2 regions of the Vagococcus carniphilus genome follow, and region 2 is predicted to be linked to the other one. Evidence: a T-box and tRNA genes for the amino acid it is inferred to sense, from the RefSeq annotation. Region 2 holds a T-box; the other holds one or more tRNA genes.
The links. A T-box is a leader RNA that pairs with one kind of tRNA and senses whether it is charged. The one in region 2 lies ahead of trpS (tryptophan--tRNA ligase), so its partner is inferred to be a tRNA-Trp.
Positions count from the first base shown of each region.

Region 1: it encodes a tRNA-Trp, which carries the amino acid that the T-box ahead of trpS (tryptophan--tRNA ligase) is inferred to sense. The anticodon was not compared.

Region 1 is NZ_CP060720.1:1,949,704-1,959,383, forward strand. It holds gene H9L18_RS09540 (lysozyme family protein) at 1-470, opposite strand, end outside; gene dltD (D-alanyl-lipoteichoic acid biosynthesis protein DltD) at 630-1,892, opposite strand; gene dltC (D-alanine--poly(phosphoribitol) ligase subunit DltC) at 1,889-2,125, opposite strand; gene dltB (D-alanyl-lipoteichoic acid biosynthesis protein DltB) at 2,139-3,368, opposite strand; gene dltA (D-alanine--poly(phosphoribitol) ligase subunit DltA) at 3,368-4,876, opposite strand; gene H9L18_RS09565 (teichoic acid D-Ala incorporation-associated protein DltX) at 4,893-5,042, opposite strand; tRNA gene H9L18_RS09570 (tRNA-Gln) at 5,241-5,312, opposite strand; tRNA gene H9L18_RS09575 (tRNA-His) at 5,320-5,392, opposite strand; tRNA gene H9L18_RS09580 (tRNA-Tyr) at 5,409-5,489, opposite strand; tRNA gene H9L18_RS09585 (tRNA-Phe) at 5,499-5,571, opposite strand; tRNA gene H9L18_RS09590 (tRNA-Glu) at 5,608-5,679, opposite strand; tRNA gene H9L18_RS09595 (tRNA-Ser) at 5,695-5,784, opposite strand; tRNA gene H9L18_RS09600 (tRNA-Asn) at 5,817-5,890, opposite strand; tRNA gene H9L18_RS09605 (tRNA-Leu) at 5,930-6,013, opposite strand; tRNA gene H9L18_RS09610 (tRNA-Cys) at 6,033-6,103, opposite strand; tRNA gene H9L18_RS09615 (tRNA-Gln) at 6,110-6,181, opposite strand; tRNA gene H9L18_RS09620 (tRNA-His) at 6,189-6,261, opposite strand; tRNA gene H9L18_RS09625 (tRNA-Trp) at 6,273-6,343, opposite strand; tRNA gene H9L18_RS09630 (tRNA-Tyr) at 6,368-6,447, opposite strand; tRNA gene H9L18_RS09635 (tRNA-Phe) at 6,458-6,530, opposite strand; tRNA gene H9L18_RS09640 (tRNA-Asp) at 6,540-6,612, opposite strand; tRNA gene H9L18_RS09645 (tRNA-Val) at 6,627-6,699, opposite strand; tRNA gene H9L18_RS09650 (tRNA-Glu) at 6,720-6,791, opposite strand; tRNA gene H9L18_RS09655 (tRNA-Asn) at 6,799-6,872, opposite strand; rRNA gene rrf (5S ribosomal RNA) at 6,885-7,000, opposite strand; rRNA gene H9L18_RS09665 (23S ribosomal RNA) at 7,071-9,680, opposite strand, start outside.
Region 2 is NZ_CP060720.1:2,279,597-2,289,276, forward strand. It holds gene H9L18_RS11150 (response regulator transcription factor) at 1-355, opposite strand, end outside; gene rbsR (ribose utilization transcriptional repressor RbsR) at 368-1,360, opposite strand; gene H9L18_RS11160 (transglutaminase-like domain-containing protein) at 1,456-3,555, opposite strand; gene H9L18_RS11165 (DUF58 domain-containing protein) at 3,545-4,546, opposite strand; gene H9L18_RS11170 (AAA family ATPase) at 4,552-5,487, opposite strand; gene H9L18_RS11175 (J domain-containing protein) at 5,647-7,797, shown strand; gene H9L18_RS11180 (PepSY domain-containing protein) at 7,842-8,450, opposite strand; T-box leader at 8,624-8,835, shown strand; gene trpS (tryptophan--tRNA ligase) at 8,886-9,680, shown strand, end outside.

The sequences.
Region 1 (9,680 bases), 330 kb from region 2:
AACGGAGCTAATGTGTCTCTTGAATAAGTTTCAGCCAGTTCTAGTGTATTTTTTTTGCCATTTTCAGCTACATAATTAATATACCTAGAACCAAAATTATACGCTTGAACAGCTGTCCAAATATCGCAATTATTTTTATTAGCTTCTTCAATAACTTCTGACAAATGCTCAACGCCGGAATCAATGCTTTCTTCACTCGTAAAAATTTGATTTCTAGAGCCATACTTGCTTTCACTACTCTGCATTAAATCAACGTGATTTCCTTTACTTTCCGTATAGATAATCGCTAGAATCACATCGGTATATTCTTCAATATCATAATGCTTTGCAGCTTTTCTAACTTCAGGTTCCCAAACTAATACATTTTTTACTTGTTTATTTATCTTAAAACCAATTATCATGAAAACAATGACAATCAGTAACAATAAGATAAAGAAAAACTTTTTTAGTTTATTTCGTTTTTTCAACATTTTTTACTGCATTGCTCCCCTTTGTAATTGATAAGCATGGATAATTTTGTCATATATTTGATGATTAATCAAGTAAAATACCATAAGTTAAGTTTATTTTAAGGATATAAAAAAAGAGATAACCTAAAATATCGGTTTATCTCAATTTTTAAAGTATTGTTAATCAAAATCTGTATAATTTTGCCATTCTTTTGATAAAAATTCTTCAGAATTCATATTATAAGATGGCTTGTTTTTATCTCTTAAGAATTTTTGTAGGTCTCGATCCATTTGCATCCAACCTCTCCAACCTAAATGAATTGTATCTTCCATAAAGTAAGCTTGAGAGCGTTTATCAGTATAGTCTACAACGTGCTTAAATCCTTGTGATTTTAACTGATAATTAATTTTTTTACTAAATAAATCTAACATATCAGTTGAAAGGCCTGTATAATCTGACCATAATTTATTAACAGGCGGAATAACAAACATAGCGTCAATATTCTTTTCTGCAATTTGATTTAAAACTAATTGGAAATCTGAAAACTCAGGTGATTTAGTATAATCAAAATCAACTTGAGAATTTTCAAGTTTCCCTTTCATTGGTGCAATTCTCTTAGAATAAAATGAATTTGCTATATCAAATTCGTTATTACTTGTAGAAGATTCACCATCATTAAAGGCCTGTCTATCCAATTCTTTAAAAGAATAAACATCAGGTAATTCTTTTGTTTTTTTATCTATTTTTTCACTTTTTGATGTAATACCTATCTTACTAAATAATTTATCTTCTTTTGTTAAAATTTCATAATTATATGCTGCTCTTTTTTTATCTAAAGGAGACAGTTCTTCACCACTTTTTATTTTTTTCATCATGGCTTTTAATTCAGTATCAGCTCTTACACTAGAAAAATGTAATAATCTTTTAGCTAAATACTGATCATTTATGTCATTTGATCCAAGATTCATTACCCAGTCATTAGTTTGTAAAGGTGAAAAGAAAAGAGAAAACATAGGATCTCCTACCCCTTCTTTAACAAACCATTGGGGTGAAATAATGAAAACTATTTTTTTGTTATTCAATTCATCACCCATCGAATTCAACATAAAGAAGTGGGTTAAAGATTGAGTTCCTGGTGCCCCCAATAGAAAGGGTTCATAAGAACGATTATATTTTTGAGCTAATACAGAAGGATGATAAGCATTAACACGACTTAGTTCAGATGAACCAAAGAAAGGTAAATATTTATCACTTGCCATCGCCTCATTCTTTAAATCATTTCCTTTTAGAACATTAACTGACATTGATGAAGCTGCTTCATGAATTGATTTTGCTGATGGTCCTGAAAACCAATGAATTGGGGAAAAGATAATCGCGCCAATGATGATAATTGCCGCAAAAAAAGGACCAACAGCAGAAAATAGTTTCTTTTTAGATATCATGATTGTAATGCAGTAATTTGATTAATAATTTGTTGAGGTGTTCCCCACTCACTTCTTTCATATTCTGAAACAGGCACTGTAATGCCTAGTTGACCATCAATTTCAACTAACATTTGAACTGTTGCCATCGAATCTAATAAACCATCTTCATATAGATCCATATCTAATTGTTCACTCACATCTTGACCTGTTAAATCTTCTAAAATTGCTAAAACTGTTTCTTTTACATCCATCATTGTCATCTCCCTAAATATTAAATATTTGTTTTGCTAAAGTATCCAAAAATCCTGAGAAGATTAAGAAACTAAAACAAACTGCGTTGAACGTGATAAAAACTGAAAGTCCATGTGTCCAACGATTACTTGGTAATTGATCTTTATGTTTCTTTTTATACCTTAGCCAAGCATCATTTATACAAATTAAAATCGCATGGTATAAACCATACACAATATAATACCACGTTAAACCGTGCCAGACACCCATAATTAAAAATAATGCAAAATAGCCAACATTTGATGCAACTATTCTACTTTTGAAAACTTTCTTCTTCATTAAAGTAAACATCAATCTCATATAAACATAATCTCTGAACCAAAATGATAAAGACATATGCCATCTATTCCAAAATTCTTTTATATTTGGACTTAAAAATGGTTTATTAAAGTTAATTGGTGTCTCATATCCAAGTAAATAACTGGTACCTACAGCAAAGAGACTGTATCCTGCAAAATCAAAAAATAAATACATACTATAGACATACATATATCCTATGGTTCCAACTAAAACACCACTTCTTGAAAGTGCAAAGGATTGAACAATAGGAAGCAAATGACTTCCCAACGCATAGCCTATTAAAAACTTATATAAGAATCCTAAAAAGATATAATGGATTCCTTTTCCTAATAATTCAATATACTTATCTTTACTTGGTGGTTCTTTTAAATCTTTTACAAATCGTTTATAACGATCAATAGGACCAGAAGAAATAGTCGGGAAAAAGAGTAAAAATTGAATATAATGGCTCATTTTATAATCTTTTATCATTCCATCTCTAATTTCCATAATAACTTGAACCGATTTGAACGTTAAATAAGAATATCCTAAAAAGTAAAAGAGAAGATAAGACTTACTTCCTGTAAAAGGACCTAACTTCATAATTATCATAGGTATAATACTCAAAAAGACAGATAGATAAAACCAACTACTTTTATTTGCTTTTTGTCTATATCTAAAGTAAATACCTGTTAAAAGACACTGCCAAACAACATAAGCAATTAATGCAATACCTTGTTTTATATTTGGTCCAGCAAAACTAATCCATAGAAAGAATACAGTCAGCAAGTTTTGGTACCAATACAATCTCTTTCCTCTTAAAGAGGAAATGATTGATGGAATAAACAAGATAGCCAAAATAATGAAGTAAAAGGGCTTTTCATATGGTGTCAAAAATGGTACAAATTGAGTAATACTTGCCATTATTTGTTCACCTCATTTATCAACCCTTTTCTATCCACCTTACCATTAGCAGTTAGTGGTAACGATTCAACAAAGATAAAACGTTGTGGAATCATGTAATCCATTACTTTATTAGAAAGGTCTTCTTTCAAAAGTTTCGTCACTTCTTTTTCATCGAAAGAAGCTGTCGCATCATAGACAATATAAGCAACTAATTGCTGTACTTTATGACTCTTATTATATTTCGGTACAACACAAGCATTTTTAACACCATTAAGCATTGTTAAATGATGATCGATATCACCTAATTCAATTCGATACCCATGCCATTTAATTTGAAAATCTAATCTTCCTTTATAGTACAACATATCATTCTTAATCAGTCCAGCATCACCAGTTCTATATGCTGGTTTTCCCTCATACATAAAGAAAGCCTCTTTTGTTTTTTCAGGATTATTAAAGTATCCAATAGAAACTCCAGGACCAACAATAATAATTTCACCAATTTCTCCTGAAGAAAGAGCATGTCCATTGTCGTCCAATATAATTAATTCAGTGTCACCTTTTACCTTACCTAAAGGTAATCGATCGTTATTATTTAGAACATCTTGTGTTATTTTAACAATAGTAATAGCTACCGTTGCTTCAGTGGGTCCATAAGTATTAAAAATAGACGCATTAGGAAAACGATCTATTAATTTTTGAGCAACATTATGAGGTAACTCTTCACCACAAAACTGAAAATTTTCCAATGAAGGTAATTTTTCACTAGTAAACTCAGGGTTCAACAAACAAATCTCAATTAATGATGGTGTTGAAACCCAAACGTTTAAATTCATTTTGGGAATACTACCAAAAAGTAACGGGAAACTCTCAACCATTTTCTTTTCCATTGGTACCAAAGTACCACAAGTTAAAAGAGATGGAAATAAATCCATTACTGACAAGTCAAATGAAAATGGTGCTTGGCACAGAAACCTTTGTTCCATTTTCAATTCAAAATCCTCTAACATCCAGTTACAAAAGCTTTCTAAGTTGGAATAAGTAATTTGTACACCCTTAGGTTTACCGGTTGTACCAGAAGTAAAAATAGTATAATAAACATCATTTCCTGAAACGACGTTACTAAATGAAGGAACTGTTCTCTTAGATACAATCTCTTCAAATAAATTTAAATTAATAACATTTCCTATCTCTAACGGCCAATCATCTATAGCTATGACACAAATCGCTTGTGACTCTTCATAAATCATTTTCACTCGATCAACTGGAGTATGTCCATCAACTGGTATGTAACCATATCCAGCCTTTGTACATCCTAAAAAGCTAACAACCATACGGCTGTTTTGACCGCCATATACAATAATATTTTTACCAGTCTCTTCATTTTCTTCTAAATAAGAAGCCAAAGAGTTAGACATATTTTCTAACTCTAAATATGTTAAACTATTTTCTCCCTCATCAAAAAATATATTATTTGGTTTTTTTTCAGACCAAGTCCTAATAGTTTCAACAATTTTATTCTCCATCTTCTAACATCCCCTTCTAAAATTGATTATAGATAAAGGATCCTCCACCTACTGAACTGTAATGATATAAGTAAACTAATCCTAATAGAATAATTGCATATAAAGCTGTTTTTCCAATAAAACTTAACCAATATTTAGATTGCTCACTTTTAACTATATTCTTCATTTCCATTTTAGTCATCCTCTCTTGATGTTTTCTTAGTTAAATTTTAACTCAAAACTTGCTCTTTTCTATCAAGCATTTGTACCAAATTTAACTACGACTTTAGTCCTAGATTAACGTCACAATAGAAACATTTGTAATATATAAGTAACAATGCATTATATTTCTCAAAAAAAAAGACTCGAATAATCGAGTCTTTTACTGGGCTAGCTGGATTCGAACCAACGAGTGACGGAGTCAAAGTCCGTTGCCTTACCACTTGGCTATAGCCCATTAAAGGGGCGACTGATGGGAATCGAACCCACGAATGCCGGAGCCACAATCCGGTGCGTTAACCACTTCGCCACAACCGCCATATAATTTTAAAAATGGAGGGGGGCAGATTCGAACTGCCGAACCCGAAGGAGCGGATTTACAGTCCGCCGCGTTTAGCCACTTCGCTACCCCTCCATATTTTAATGGCGCAAGACAGAATCGAACTGCCGACACACGGAGCTTCAATCCGTTGCTCTACCAACTGAGCTACTGCGCCTAAACCAATCTAAAATAGATTAAATTTATTTTTTTATGACCCGTACGGGACTCGAACCCGTGTTACCGCCGTGAAAGGGCGGTGTCTTAACCGCTTGACCAACGGGCCTGTTTAATTTAATTACGGAGAGTAAGGGATTCGAACCCTTGAGACAGTTATTACCGCCTACATGATTTCCAATCATGCTCCTTCGGCCAGCTCGGACAACTCTCCAGATTCATTATTTACCTTAATTCTCAATAATACTCCGGCAGTAGGACTCGAACCTACGACATCATGATTAACAGTCATGCGCTACTACCAACTGAGCTATGCCGGATAATTTTTAATTATATTATTATGTTTAAGCACTATACAATACCGGCGGCCGGGGTCGAACCGGCACGCCCTTGCGGGCACAGGATTTTGAGTCCAGCGCGTCTGCCAATTCCGCCACGCCGGCATAAAACATAATATATAAAAGGCGGTAACCGGATTTGAACCGATGATAAAGGTGTTGCAGACCTCTGCCTTACCACTTGGCTATACCGCCGAAATACTGGGCTAGCTGGATTCGAACCAACGAGTGACGGAGTCAAAGTCCGTTGCCTTACCACTTGGCTATAGCCCATTAAAGGGGCGACTGATGGGAATCGAACCCACGAATGCCGGAGCCACAATCCGGTGCGTTAACCACTTCGCCACAACCGCCATAATAAAAACAGGGGTAGTAGGAATCGAACCCACGCTGACGGTTTTGGAGACCGTAGTTCTACCGCTAAACTATACCCCTATAGTTTATATATAATAATTAAAATGGAGGGGGCAGATTCGAACTGCCGAACCCGAAGGAGCGGATTTACAGTCCGCCGCGTTTAGCCACTTCGCTACCCCTCCATATTTAAAATGGCGCAAGACAGAATCGAACTGCCGACACACGGAGCTTCAATCCGTTGCTCTACCAACTGAGCTACTGCGCCTAAAACAAACGGTCCCGACGGGATTTGAACCCGCGATCTCCTGCGTGACAGGCAGGCATGTTAACCCCTACACCACGGAACCAATTATTTAGGTAATGGAGGTTAACGGGATCGAACCGCTGACCCCCTGCTTGTAAGGCAGGTGCTCTCCCAGCTGAGCTAAACCTCCATTTGGTTATATAAAACTTATGACCCGTACGGGACTCGAACCCGTGTTACCGCCGTGAAAGGGCGGTGTCTTAACCGCTTGACCAACGGGCCATTTAAACTCCGGCAGTAGGACTCGAACCTACGACATCATGATTAACAGTCATGCGCTACTACCAACTGAGCTATGCCGGATAATTATAATAAGCATGGCAACGTCCTACTCTCACAAAGGGAAACCCTTCACTACCCTCGGCGCTAAAAAGCTTAACTTCTGTGTTCGGCATGGGAACAGGTGTATCCTTCTTGCCATCATCGCCACACTTATTTTTTTGAGTGATTGTTCACTCAAAACTGGATGTTTTAGTTATATTCAACATTGTTACCGATATTTTGGTTAAGTCCTCGACCGATTAGTACTAGTCCGCTCCGTACATCGCTGCACTTCCACTCCTAGCCTATCTACCTGATCATCTTTCAGGGGTCTTACTTTCTTAAAGAAATGGGAAATCTCATCTTGAGGGGGCTTCACGCTTAGATGCTTTCAGCGTTTATCCCGTCCATACATAGCTACCCAGCAATGCCCTTGGCAGAACAACTGGTACACCAGAGGTATGTCCATCCCGGTCCTCTCGTACTAAGGACAGCTCCTCTCAAATTTCCAACGCCCGCGACGGATAGGGACCGAACTGTCTCACGACGTTCTGAACCCAGCTCGCGTGCCGCTTTAATGGGCGAACAGCCCAACCCTTGGGACCGACTACAGCCCCAGGATGCGACGAGCCGACATCGAGGTGCCAAACCTCCCCGTCGATGTGAACTCTTGGGGGAGATAAGCCTGTTATCCCCAGGGTAGCTTTTATCCGTTGAGCGATGGCCCTTCCATGCGGAACCACCGGATCACTAAGCCCGACTTTCGTCCCTGCTCGAGTTGTAGCTCTCGCAGTCAAGCTCCCTTCTGCCTTTGCACTCTACGAATGATTTCCAACCATTCTGAGGGAACCTTTGGGCGCCTCCGTTACATTTTAGGAGGCGACCGCCCCAGTCAAACTGTCCATCTGACACTGTCTCCCGCCACGATAAGTGGCGCGGGTTAGAATGGTCATAACACAAGGGTAGTATCCCACCAATGCCTCCCTCGAGACTAGCGTCCCGAGCTCTACGGCTCCTACCTATCCTGTACATGTGTCACAAACATTCAATATCAAACTACAGTAAAGCTCCATGGGGTCTTTCCGTCCTGTCGCGGGTAACCTGCATCTTCACAGGTACTAAAATTTCACCGAGTCTCTCGTTGAGACAGTGCCCAAATCGTTACGCCTTTCGTGCGGGTCGGAACTTACCCGACAAGGAATTTCGCTACCTTAGGACCGTTATAGTTACGGCCGCCGTTTACTGGGGCTTCAATTCTGAGCTTCGCTATTGCTAACCCATCCTCTTAACCTTCCAGCACCGGGCAGGCGTCAGCCCCTATACGTCATCTTTCGATTTTGCAGAGACCTGTGTTTTTGATAAACAGTCGCTTGGGCCTATTCACTGCGGCTGAACTTGCGTTCAGCACCCCTTCTCCCTAAGTTACGGGGTCATTTTGCCGAGTTCCTTAACGAGAGTTCTCTCGCTCACCTTAGGATTCTCTCCTCGACTACCTGTGTCGGTTTGCGGTACGGGCCGTTTGTTTCTAACTAGAAGCTTTTCTTGGCAGTGTGATATTAAGACTTCGGTACTAAATTTCCCTCCTCATCACAACTTGTCCTTAGAGATAAAAGCATTTGACTCTTATCAAGACTTATTGCTTGAACGCACATATCCAACAGTGCGAACTTGTAACCTACTGCGTCCCTCCATTGTTCAAACAAAACAAACGGGTACAGGAATCTCAACCTGTTATCCATCGCCTACGCCTATCGGCCTCGGCTTAGGTCCCGACTAACCCTGGGAGGACGAGCCTTCCCCAGGAAACCTTAGTCATTCGGTGGACAGGATTCTCACCTGTCTTTCGCTACTCATACCGGCATTCTCACTTCTAAGCGCTCCACCAGTCCTTACGATCTAGCTTCGACGCCCTTAGAACGCTCTCCTACCATAGAACCAAAAGGTTCTATCCACAGCTTCGGTAATATGTTTAGCCCCGGTACATTTTCGGCGCAAGGGCACTCGACTAGTGAGCTATTACGCACTCTTTAAATGATGGCTGCTTCTGAGCCAACATCCTAGTTGTTTGTGCACCCTCACATCCTTTTCCACTTAACATATATTTGGGGACCTTAGCTGGTGGTCTGGGCTGTTTCCCTTTCGACAATGGATCTTATCACTCACTGTCTGACTCCCGGACATAAATGAATGGCATTCGGAGTTTATCTGAATTCGGTAACCCAAGACGGGCCCCTAGTCCAAACAGTGCTCTACCTCCATCATTCTTAATTCCGAGGCTAGCCCTAAAGCTATTTCGGAGAGAACCAGCTATCTCCAAGTTCGTTTGGAATTTCTCCGCTACCCACACCTCATCCCCGCACTTTTCAACGTACGTGGGTTCGGTCCTCCAGTGCGTTTTACCGCACCTTCAACCTGGACATGGGTAGGTCACATGGTTTCGGGTCTACGACTACATACTCACTCGCCCTATTCAGACTCGCTTTCGCTACGGCTCCGCTTCTTCAGCTTAACCTCGCATGCAATCGTAACTCGCCGGTTCATTCTGCAAAAGGCACGCCATCACCCATTAACGGGCTCTGACTTGTTGTAGGCACACGGTTTCAGGTTCTATTTCACTCCCCTTCCGGGGTGCTTTTCACCTTTCCCTCACGGTACTGGTTCACTATCGGTCACTAGAGAGTATTTAGCCTTGGGAGATGGTCCTCCCGGATTCCGACGGAATTTCTCGTGTTCCGCCGTACTCAGGATACTCATAGGTGTGTTGTTGATTTCGTCTACGGGGCTTTTACCCGCTCCGGCTGATCTTTCCAGATCGATTCAACTATCCACAACAGCTACCACAGCTGAGTC
Region 2 (9,680 bases):
AACGTCGTAATAATACTTGCATTCGAGCTAATATTTCTTCTACTTGAAAAGGCTTGGTGATATAGTCATCTGCTATACTTAATCCTTCCAACTTATCTTCTAGTTGAGAACGAGCTGTTAGCATAATAATTGGTAAATTGGTTTGCTCTTTCTTCAATCTTCGTGCAATTGAGAACCCATCTAGTCCTGGTAACATGACATCTAAAATAGCCAAATCAAATGTTATCTCTTCAGAATGATGCTCTTTAAATTCATGATAAGATTTAAAAGCATAGACTTCATAATGAGCTTTTGTTAATTCCGCTCTTAACCACTCATTAATTTCTTTTTCATCTTCTATGTAAAGTATTTTCATATCCTACTCATCCTAAATTTGTCTTGTTGAAAATCGATTAATCAAATTAACTGGTAATTTTTTGATTACTTGTTCTTGTTTTGGATGCTCAATTCTTTCAAGTAACATCTCTGCTGTTTGTTGTCCTAACTCATAAATTGGTTGAGCAATCGTTGTTAATGGCGGTGTGACATACTTGCACATATCAACATTATCATAACCAACAACGCTATAATCATCAGGAATACTTTTATCAAAATCTTTTAAGCCTAAATAAAGACCAAAAGCAATCTCATCATTGATGGCAAAAATACCAGTTACATCAGTTTCAACAATTTTTTTTGCGGCTTTTCTTCCGCCTTCTTTTGATAATGAAGAATAGATTATAGATATATTTTCATCCATAACCTCTTTAAATCCTTCTAATCTTCTTGCTATGTTAGTTGTCGCATTCTCTGGGATAACAACTGCTACTTTTTTATGCCCCAGAAGTTTTAGATGGAGTGCAGCTAGCTTTCCTCCTGAAAAGTCATCTGTTTGGATACTATCACTATTTTCGTCGGAAGATTTTTGATCCAATATGATAAATGGGTGGTTTTTATTAACTAGCAATTGTTGGATGTCTTTATCTGAAATTGCAGAACTTGCAATAATAAAACCATCTACCCCTCTTCTACTAAGCTCTTCTAAAACAAGGCTTTCCTTTTTATTATCCCCATTTGCATTACAAAGCATTGTAATGAAATTTTCTTTATAAAGAACGTCTTCAATTCCCCGTACAAGAGTTGAAAAAAAAGGATTTGAAATATCGGGTACTAGAACTCCAATTGTTTTGCTCTTTTTCATGACCATTCTTCTAGCAAAATAATCAGGAACATAATTTAATTCATCTTTTATTTTTAAAACTTTTTCCACTGTTTTTGGACTAAAGTTTTTACTATTACCATTAACAATTTGGGAGACTGTTGCAATTGATACACCAGATGCTTTTGCAACATCTTTGATAGTTACTTTTTTCTCTGCCATTTCACGACACACCTCATCTTCATCATTGCTCTCATTGTAACCGATTTTTTTACAATTCTCATTAAAATAATGGAAAAAACCTTCTATTTGACTAGTTACTTCTTTAATTGTGTTATCACAATGAATAATTTTTCTTTATTCAATATCATGGCATTATCATAGTTACTATATAATTGAACTTCAAATTCATCTGTCAATTCGATAAACGCTCCTTTATATTCATCATACTCATTTTCAAAAATTTGAGCATATTCTTTTAAAGGCATTGATTTTTCTCGAGGATATTTCTTTTGTGCCTCAGTAAGAATTAAGTGGTATATTTTTTCAAACGGAGGATTCTTTCTAGTTAATAAAACTGAAGTATAGACATAAAACCAATTGTTAATAACGACAAGCAAGAGTGTACAAAGTAAAATCAAAATTAATATTAATAAAAAATAGTTTAGTTGTTTTTTATTTTTGGTAGTTTCTTTTTCTTTAGATATTTCATTTTCCTTCTCTATTTTTTTAGAGTCATCTTTTTCAGATTGATTTGTTTCTTTTGTTTTTAATTCTTTTGAATCAACTGTCTCCTTTTTTACTTTATTCTCTTTTTTATTTCCATTTTGTGGTTGATTAAATGTTGGTGTTGGTTCAAATGAAAGCCAACCAAATCCTTCAAAATAAACCTCCACCCACGAATGAGCATCCTTATTTCGAATGATATACACATCTCTATCATTTTCTTTCGTGATAACACTCCCCGTGTTAAATCCTTTTACCCACCTAGAAGGAATTTTTATTGTTCTAAGCATCGTCACCATCGCAGTAGAATAATTATTACAATAACCTACTTTTGAATCAAAAAGAAAATGATCTACATAGTCTTGATCTTCCTCTGGATAGGATACTTCTTGTTTAGAATATGACAATTCAGAATTATTCTTTAGATACGCTTCAACTGCTCTTACTTTAGAAATAGTATCAGTTTTATCTTTGGTTACTTGCTTTGTTAACTTTTCTATTCTTTTTGGAAAATTATTAGGTAATTGTAAATAATCTATTTCGCTCTTTGGCGACTTATTAGAACTAGATTTTAGTTGTTCATCAGAAATAGCTAATTCTTGTATGGTCATTTCTACTTGGTTTTTATAATTACTTTCTTTTGAATCAATACGGTCTGTTGCCAAATTTTGTGAAAAATAACTGGTATTATCAGTTCCTTTTACAATTAAATCACCATACGTAATTGGTATATATTTTTTCGAATAGTAAAAAGTCATGTCGATTACTTCTTTTGTTTCATCTACCAAATTTTTCTTTTCTATTAGTAACTGGTCCGTAAAATCACTATTTTGGGATTGGCTATCTTTAGAAGCAATCCAGCCCTTACCAGTATATGTATCCTTACTACCAATTCTCCAATAATGTGGATTTTTTTGAACGACTTTAAACTGCTCTGTTTCATCATCATATAAAGCTCCACCTAGCTCGCTGTCATCTTCATCAAAGCCCGTGCTACTTGCTTCTTTATACTTTCGACTATTGATGTAAGCATACAGACCCTTATTTTCTATTTTGGAGCGGTATGGTGCACTAAAACTAAGGATACTTGCTTGAATCTTTTGTGTTGGTAAAAGGACTGACATAAAGCTTACCCCTATGATAAATACAGACGAAATAAGAAATAATTTATTACTTTTCATCAACAATAAATTTCTTGTCACTAAAGTTAATCCAATAACTAATAAAATATTGGGAACAATGGATAAGTCATTAAAAATATTTAACAGTAACAAATAAAAAACAATAATAAATCCAACAAGTAATACCTGTTTATTGACCATCTGAATCTCAATTAGACTAACTAAAAAAAGAAGTAATAAGAAAAAAGATAAATTAGAAGAATACTCCTGTGAATTATTTATAATAAGATCTTTTATTCCCTGATATTCTGTCAAAATAAAAGAGGTTATTGAAATCTTATTAACTAATAAATTTGGAAGAGAAACACCTAAAAAAGAAATGAATAAATAAAATAGTGTTCTAGACAGACCACTTGGAACAAAGCAACCCACTAAACATAGAACAAAAACGATAAATGGTAAAAATGAAATAAAAGGAATTTCAAACACCCATAGCATAGGCGTAAAAGAAGTAATGAATAACAAAATAGAAATAAGTAAAAATAAAAAAGTAGTTTTTCTAGACATCATTTAAAAAAACCTCCTCTTTTAAACTAGTAAAATCTACTACTTGAATCTTTTTACGCTTATCCAATTGATCTAACTGTTTTTCAAAACGTTTAGTTCTTTCTGGTGTAAAAATAATGAGATTCTCTGCTTCTAGTTCTGGAAATTCCCCTGGATCATCGCTTCTTTCTATTTCACAAAATTGATAAATACTAGGATTAAACCAGTACTTTGTTTCACTTTCAATTAATAAAAAATCAACATCGTCTATGATTTGGTAAAGAGAATAAAAAACAGCTAATGTTTGTTCGTAATAAAAACTTCTAACACCATAAAAAATTAGCAAAGGCCTAACTGATTTAACTTGTTCATACTCCTTAACAATCAAAGTTTGCTTCTTACTAGAAATTTTCCAATCAATTTGCTTAACAGAATCACCTTTTTGATAGGTTCTTAATTTTTCTAAATCAAATGTAGATTCTCCAAATCTCCATTTTTCTTCTTTTAACTTAATTAAAGGTAAAAGATTCATTACTTCTGGCAAAAAATGAGGTAAAACAAAGAGATTTGCTTTTATTAATTGTTTTTTTTCTTTATATAGCAAGCCAAATAAATCACTTGATCTTATTGTCATTTCAAGTGTTTTGTAAGCACCTCTTCTATTCGGAATTAATTCAATAACAAAATCTTCTCTTTTCTTAAAAAAAAGAGGGAGTATTTTTTGAAAAGATACAACAGCATTTTCAAGAACTAAAACAGGATAAAAAACTTTTATCTTACCCTTACTTTCTATTTCAATTTTCAAATGACTTTTTTCTCCAATTTCAAGAATCCTTTCATCTAAATCTTTAACATAAATTTTACTAATAGGAGAAATCATTGAAATGAGACTAATAAGAAAAAATAAAGTAAAAAAAGTTAATAAAATCCATCCTAATTTATTATTAAAGGTTACCGCGTATAAACAAAGAAGTGAGTAAATCACTAAAAATAAAAAACTATTTAGTTTATTCATCCTTATTACCTCCCAATTGGTACTGGGACATGTTTGATAATTTGATTTAATATTTTTTCGAGTTCAGCTTCTCTTGATTTACCGTGGTATTTTAATTGTAAACGATGACCAAAAACAGCTGGAACCAAGAGTTGAAGGTCACTAGGGACAACGTGCTCTCTACCTTCAGTTAAAGCATAGGCTTTAGCGGCTTTGATAAGCGCTTCACTTCCTCTTGGGCTTACGCCCAGTAAAATACTCTCATGCTCTCTTGTTGCTTGAACTAACTTCAATGCGTAATTTGCTACTTTTTCATGAATAAAAATTTGACTGACTTGGTTCTTTAAAACAGCTATTTCTTCTAGTGACATGATTGGTTCAATTGGTATTTCTTCTCTATTACCACCTAATATTAATTTCAATTCATCCTCAAAACTAGGATAGCCTATTTTTAAACGTAATAAAAATCGGTCTAATTGAGCTTCTGGAAGTAGGTAAGTTCCTTCAAATTCAACAGGATTTTGAGTCGCAAGAACTGTAAAATCATCTGATAATGAATAAGTTTGATTATCTATCGTCACACTTTTTTCTGCCATTGCTTCTAATAATGCTACTTGAGTTTTCGGTGTTGTTCGATTAATTTCATCTACTAATAAAAGGGTAGTAAATATAGGCCCCTTATGAAATTCAAATTTATTTTCTTTCTGGTTAAACATAGAAACACCTAAAATATCACTGGGTAATAAGTCTGGTGTAAACTGAACTCGTTTATAATCACTTTGAATAGCACTAGCAATTGTTTTAACCAAAAGAGTTTTTCCGACGCCTGGGACATCTTCAAATAGAATGTGTCCGCCAGCTAAAATAGCTGTTAACGTTAATTGTATGATGTCTCTTTTTCCTAAAATTGCTTTTGACACTTCATCTATTAGTTGGGGAATCTTGTTTTTTTCTTCAGTCATCGTTCTACCATCCTCTCTTTGTATTTTATTATACTATATTTTCTTATTTTTCTTATTAAAGACATGAAATAGACTGTATATCCTATGATATAATCATAATGAGGAGTTATATGGTAATTTAAAACACTATTTTTCTTTATGATTACAGGAGGAGTAAACATGGATCATTATAAAATTCTAGGAATTGATGAAAAGGCAACAATCGATGAAGTTCGTGCAGCTTACGCAAAAAAGCTAAAAAATATCGATATGTCAAGGAATTTAAAAGACTATCAAGAATTAAGAAAAGCCTACAATGACATTTTAAAAACAATCAATAACAGAGAAACATACTCTTTTCAAGACAGTACCCCTAAATCTAAAGTCGATATTCAAAAAAATGAAACAGTTATTGAAAGCAACAAGCCTACAACTATCAAAGAAGAAATTTCTAAAAACGTTGAAAGTACAACACAAATAGATGAGTCAAAAAGAAATGAAAAGCCTACACAAATTGAAATAGAACCATTGAAAAACAAAATAAATCAAATAATAGAAGAAAAGAAAAAAACAGAAGTCAAAAAAAGAAACGCTAAAAAGGATCCTCTTCCAAAAAGGGAAGCACCAACAAGTCATTTTATAGAGGACATGACAACTTATTTAGCCCAAAAGAACTTTTACAATGATGGTCATGGTTGGTCTAATCTACTCTCCCCTTACTTACATCAATCAGAAGATATTAAAAATCACGTTCAGACAGTAATGAAAGTCTATTTGATTGAAAACTACTCACTCCTTGACGATAAAACACGACAAGAAATTATTAAACTTTGTGAGTTAACTGAAAGAAATTATGATACTGATCAGGATAAAACTATTTTTAAAAAGCGAGTTGTTAAAGAAAACTATTTAAACTATGACATATTTAATCACGTTGATAAAAATAGTCGTAATCAATATTTTAAATTAAGATATAAATTTCATGATTATATTCAAGTAGAAAACTCCCATACATCAATACCTGTCACAGACTTAAACGAAGTTTCTTCCATGTCTTATTTAGATGATGACTTTATTTATTTGAATAGCCTGTGCTTGCTGTTAGAAGACGCCGAACCTAAAACAAAAGAAATTAAACTTCTTTTAGCTAAAATTACTTCTGATAAATATCATCATGATGTTAAAGTGCTAAGTGATTATCTTAATTTTCTAGAAGGAAAAAGAAATTTTGTTATTACTAGTGCTGACATCATTAGCTTGAGCTGGGTATCAGAAGATACGAAAGAAAAAATCATTTCTCAAATGAAAATTTTTAAAACAAAAAAGATTGTTCCAGAACAAAATCAAAAGAGGAATACAAATCGGATTCAAGGAAAAAAACAAGTCGAGAAAAAAGCCAAAAAAAAATTTAAAAAAATTTTTGCTATTATATTGGTAGTAGTTCCTATCTTTTTTGTATTAATCAGCTCTCTTGATGAAGTAGATTCTAACAAAAATTCTCAACAAGATAACGATGAGGTCTCTAAATTTCAAAAAGAAAAAGGAGAAAAAGAAAGAAGAAATGACTACATAAAAATTAGAAAAGAAGAGAGAGAAGAGAGAGAAAAAATCAACTATCAATTATTTCGTTATCTCTTTTCTAGTAAAGAACAACTACATGAAGATGTTTATATTTCAGATGAAGCTTTAGAAAAATTAAATACACTTAAGAAGGATTACGAAAATACTTTAGATTATTCAACCGAAATTTCTAGACCTAAACCAACAGGCTCCCGATACTTATCAGATGACAATCAACTAGTTGTTTACGTATCATTTGATCTATTAGATGACTTTTATTTAAAGTTAACCGTAGATAAACAAAATAAAATTGTCGATATAGAAAAAATTGAAGAAGACAATTTAACTTACCTTGAAAATATTGGAACTTATGATTCAATAGAATACTTTTTCAAAGATATTAATAGAAGATACGATGGGGTTGAGGCTTTTAAAGAAGAGTTAAATCAACTTTATGATACCTACATGACTGAATCAATGTATAATAGTTTGGAAAATATAACTGAAAGTGACTTAGAATACTTAGATACTTTTGGTTATTCATATCCTTTAGTTATAAAACCCGAAAATGTCAAAACACATGCTGTTGTTCTTGCTAATCAAAAAGGGGAAGTTCTTTTCATTGAATTCAATGAAGAAAATAAAATAAACCAACTTTACTCTGATTACTTTGAAAATGTACCTGATAACTACACAAAATCAATTGAAGATAAATCTCCTCTCGGTTTTATAAAAAAACCATGGCGATATGACGTTGGATCGAAAAGATAAAAAAACAGTTTGACTTTTAAGTCAAACTGTTTTTTATCTTTTATTTAGTCATCTAATTCAAACTCCAATACTTTACCACTTTTAGCATCTATTTTAATTTGGGCTTCCTTACGTCCTTCTACTCCTTTAACTTCCCAATAAGTTGTGCTTAAATCTTTATCTAAACTCCATTCCTGTGCAGTACCAAAACCTGTTTCTTTTTCAGCAATTATTGTAGCTTCATCAATCGAAATAATATCTTTTAAGTCTAATTTATCTTGTTTTCTTTTGACACCAGCTCTATCTTCTTTATCCAGTTTTTCTGATTTGTCACGAAGAATTTCTTTTGACGAAGCGTTGATAGTTAAATCATACTCAGTTTCATCATCAACTCCCTCAATCTTATAAACTAATCCGCTACGTTCTGATTCAAGTTCTACTGAAGTAATATCTGTTTTAGGATGTTTTTCTTGATAGATTTTAATAGCATCTGACACATCGATTGTTTTAACTTTTTCAACTTTTGTTTTTTCACTTACTTGAGAGTCTGTTGTTGATACATTTGTTGTCTTATTTTTAGATTCACTTGCTGGTTGCTGTACCGTTTTATTGCCACACCCTACCATAACACCTAGTAACACGAAAGTAATACCTGCCAATAAAGTTTTTTTCATCATTTTTCTCTCCTTATTATTTATTCATTTGATACTATTATCATAACAAATATTCTTTTTTTCTAAACTCATTTCATTTAAAGTTCAGATGAAGATTTCTTCATTTTTTTATCTAAAATAATCTAACTTGCTTTTTTTTATTTTTAGGACTATAATTTTCACAATTATTAAATGATAAATTTTTGAAGAAGATTAGTAGCAATATTTTTACTTTTAGAGAGTAAGTGGTTGGTGAAAACTTACATAAAAATAGTGTGAATGGCCTTCTGAATGATCTTTCAAATATGTTTACATTAGTAGAAAGGTCCGCTAACTAGCGTTATTAGTGTAGGTTAACTACGTGAGTTAATTTTGAGGTGGTACCGTGATTTCAGTCACCCTCAAACAAGTTTTGCTTGTTTGAGGGTGACTTTTTTTATTACAAGGAGGAAAAAAATGGAAAAAATATACTTAACAGGGGATCGTCCCACAGGAAAATTACATTTAGGTCATTATGTTGGTTCATTAAAAAATAGAGTAGCTATTCAAGAGTTAGAAAATACGCAGCAGTTTATCATGATTGCCGATCAACAAGCCTTAACCGATAATGCGGATAATCCGTTAAAAATTCAGAAAAGTGTCAGAGAAGTCATTTTAGACTATTTAGCTATTGGGCTAGACCCAGCAAAATCAACTATTTTTATTCAATCAAAAATTCCTCAACTATCTGAATTAATGATGTATTACTTAAATCTCGTAACAGTATCCCGTCTCTACCGAAATCCAACTGTTAAATCAGAGATGAAAGAAAAAAACTTTGAAACAAGTTTACCTGCTGGTTTTCTGACTTATCCAGTCAGCCAAGCAGCAGACATTACAGCCTTCAAGGCAACTCATGTGCCAGTTGGTGGCGATCAATTACCTATGATTGAACAGACAAAAGAAATTGTTCGAAGTTTTAATCGTATTTATAACACCGATTGTTTAATTGAGCCTGAAATTGTTCTTCCTAAAAAAAATCAAGAACGTCTAAAAGGAATTGATGGACAAGGTAAAATGAGTAAATCCCTTAATAACGGTATTTATCTTTCTGATGATGAAGCCACTATTAAGAAAAAAATTATGAGTATGTATACTGACCCTAACCATATTCATGTTTCAGATCCTGGACAAGTTGAAGGGAACATGGTTTTTGAATACCTAGATATTTTTGCGACTGATAAAAATGAAGTAGAACAATTAAAACAACAC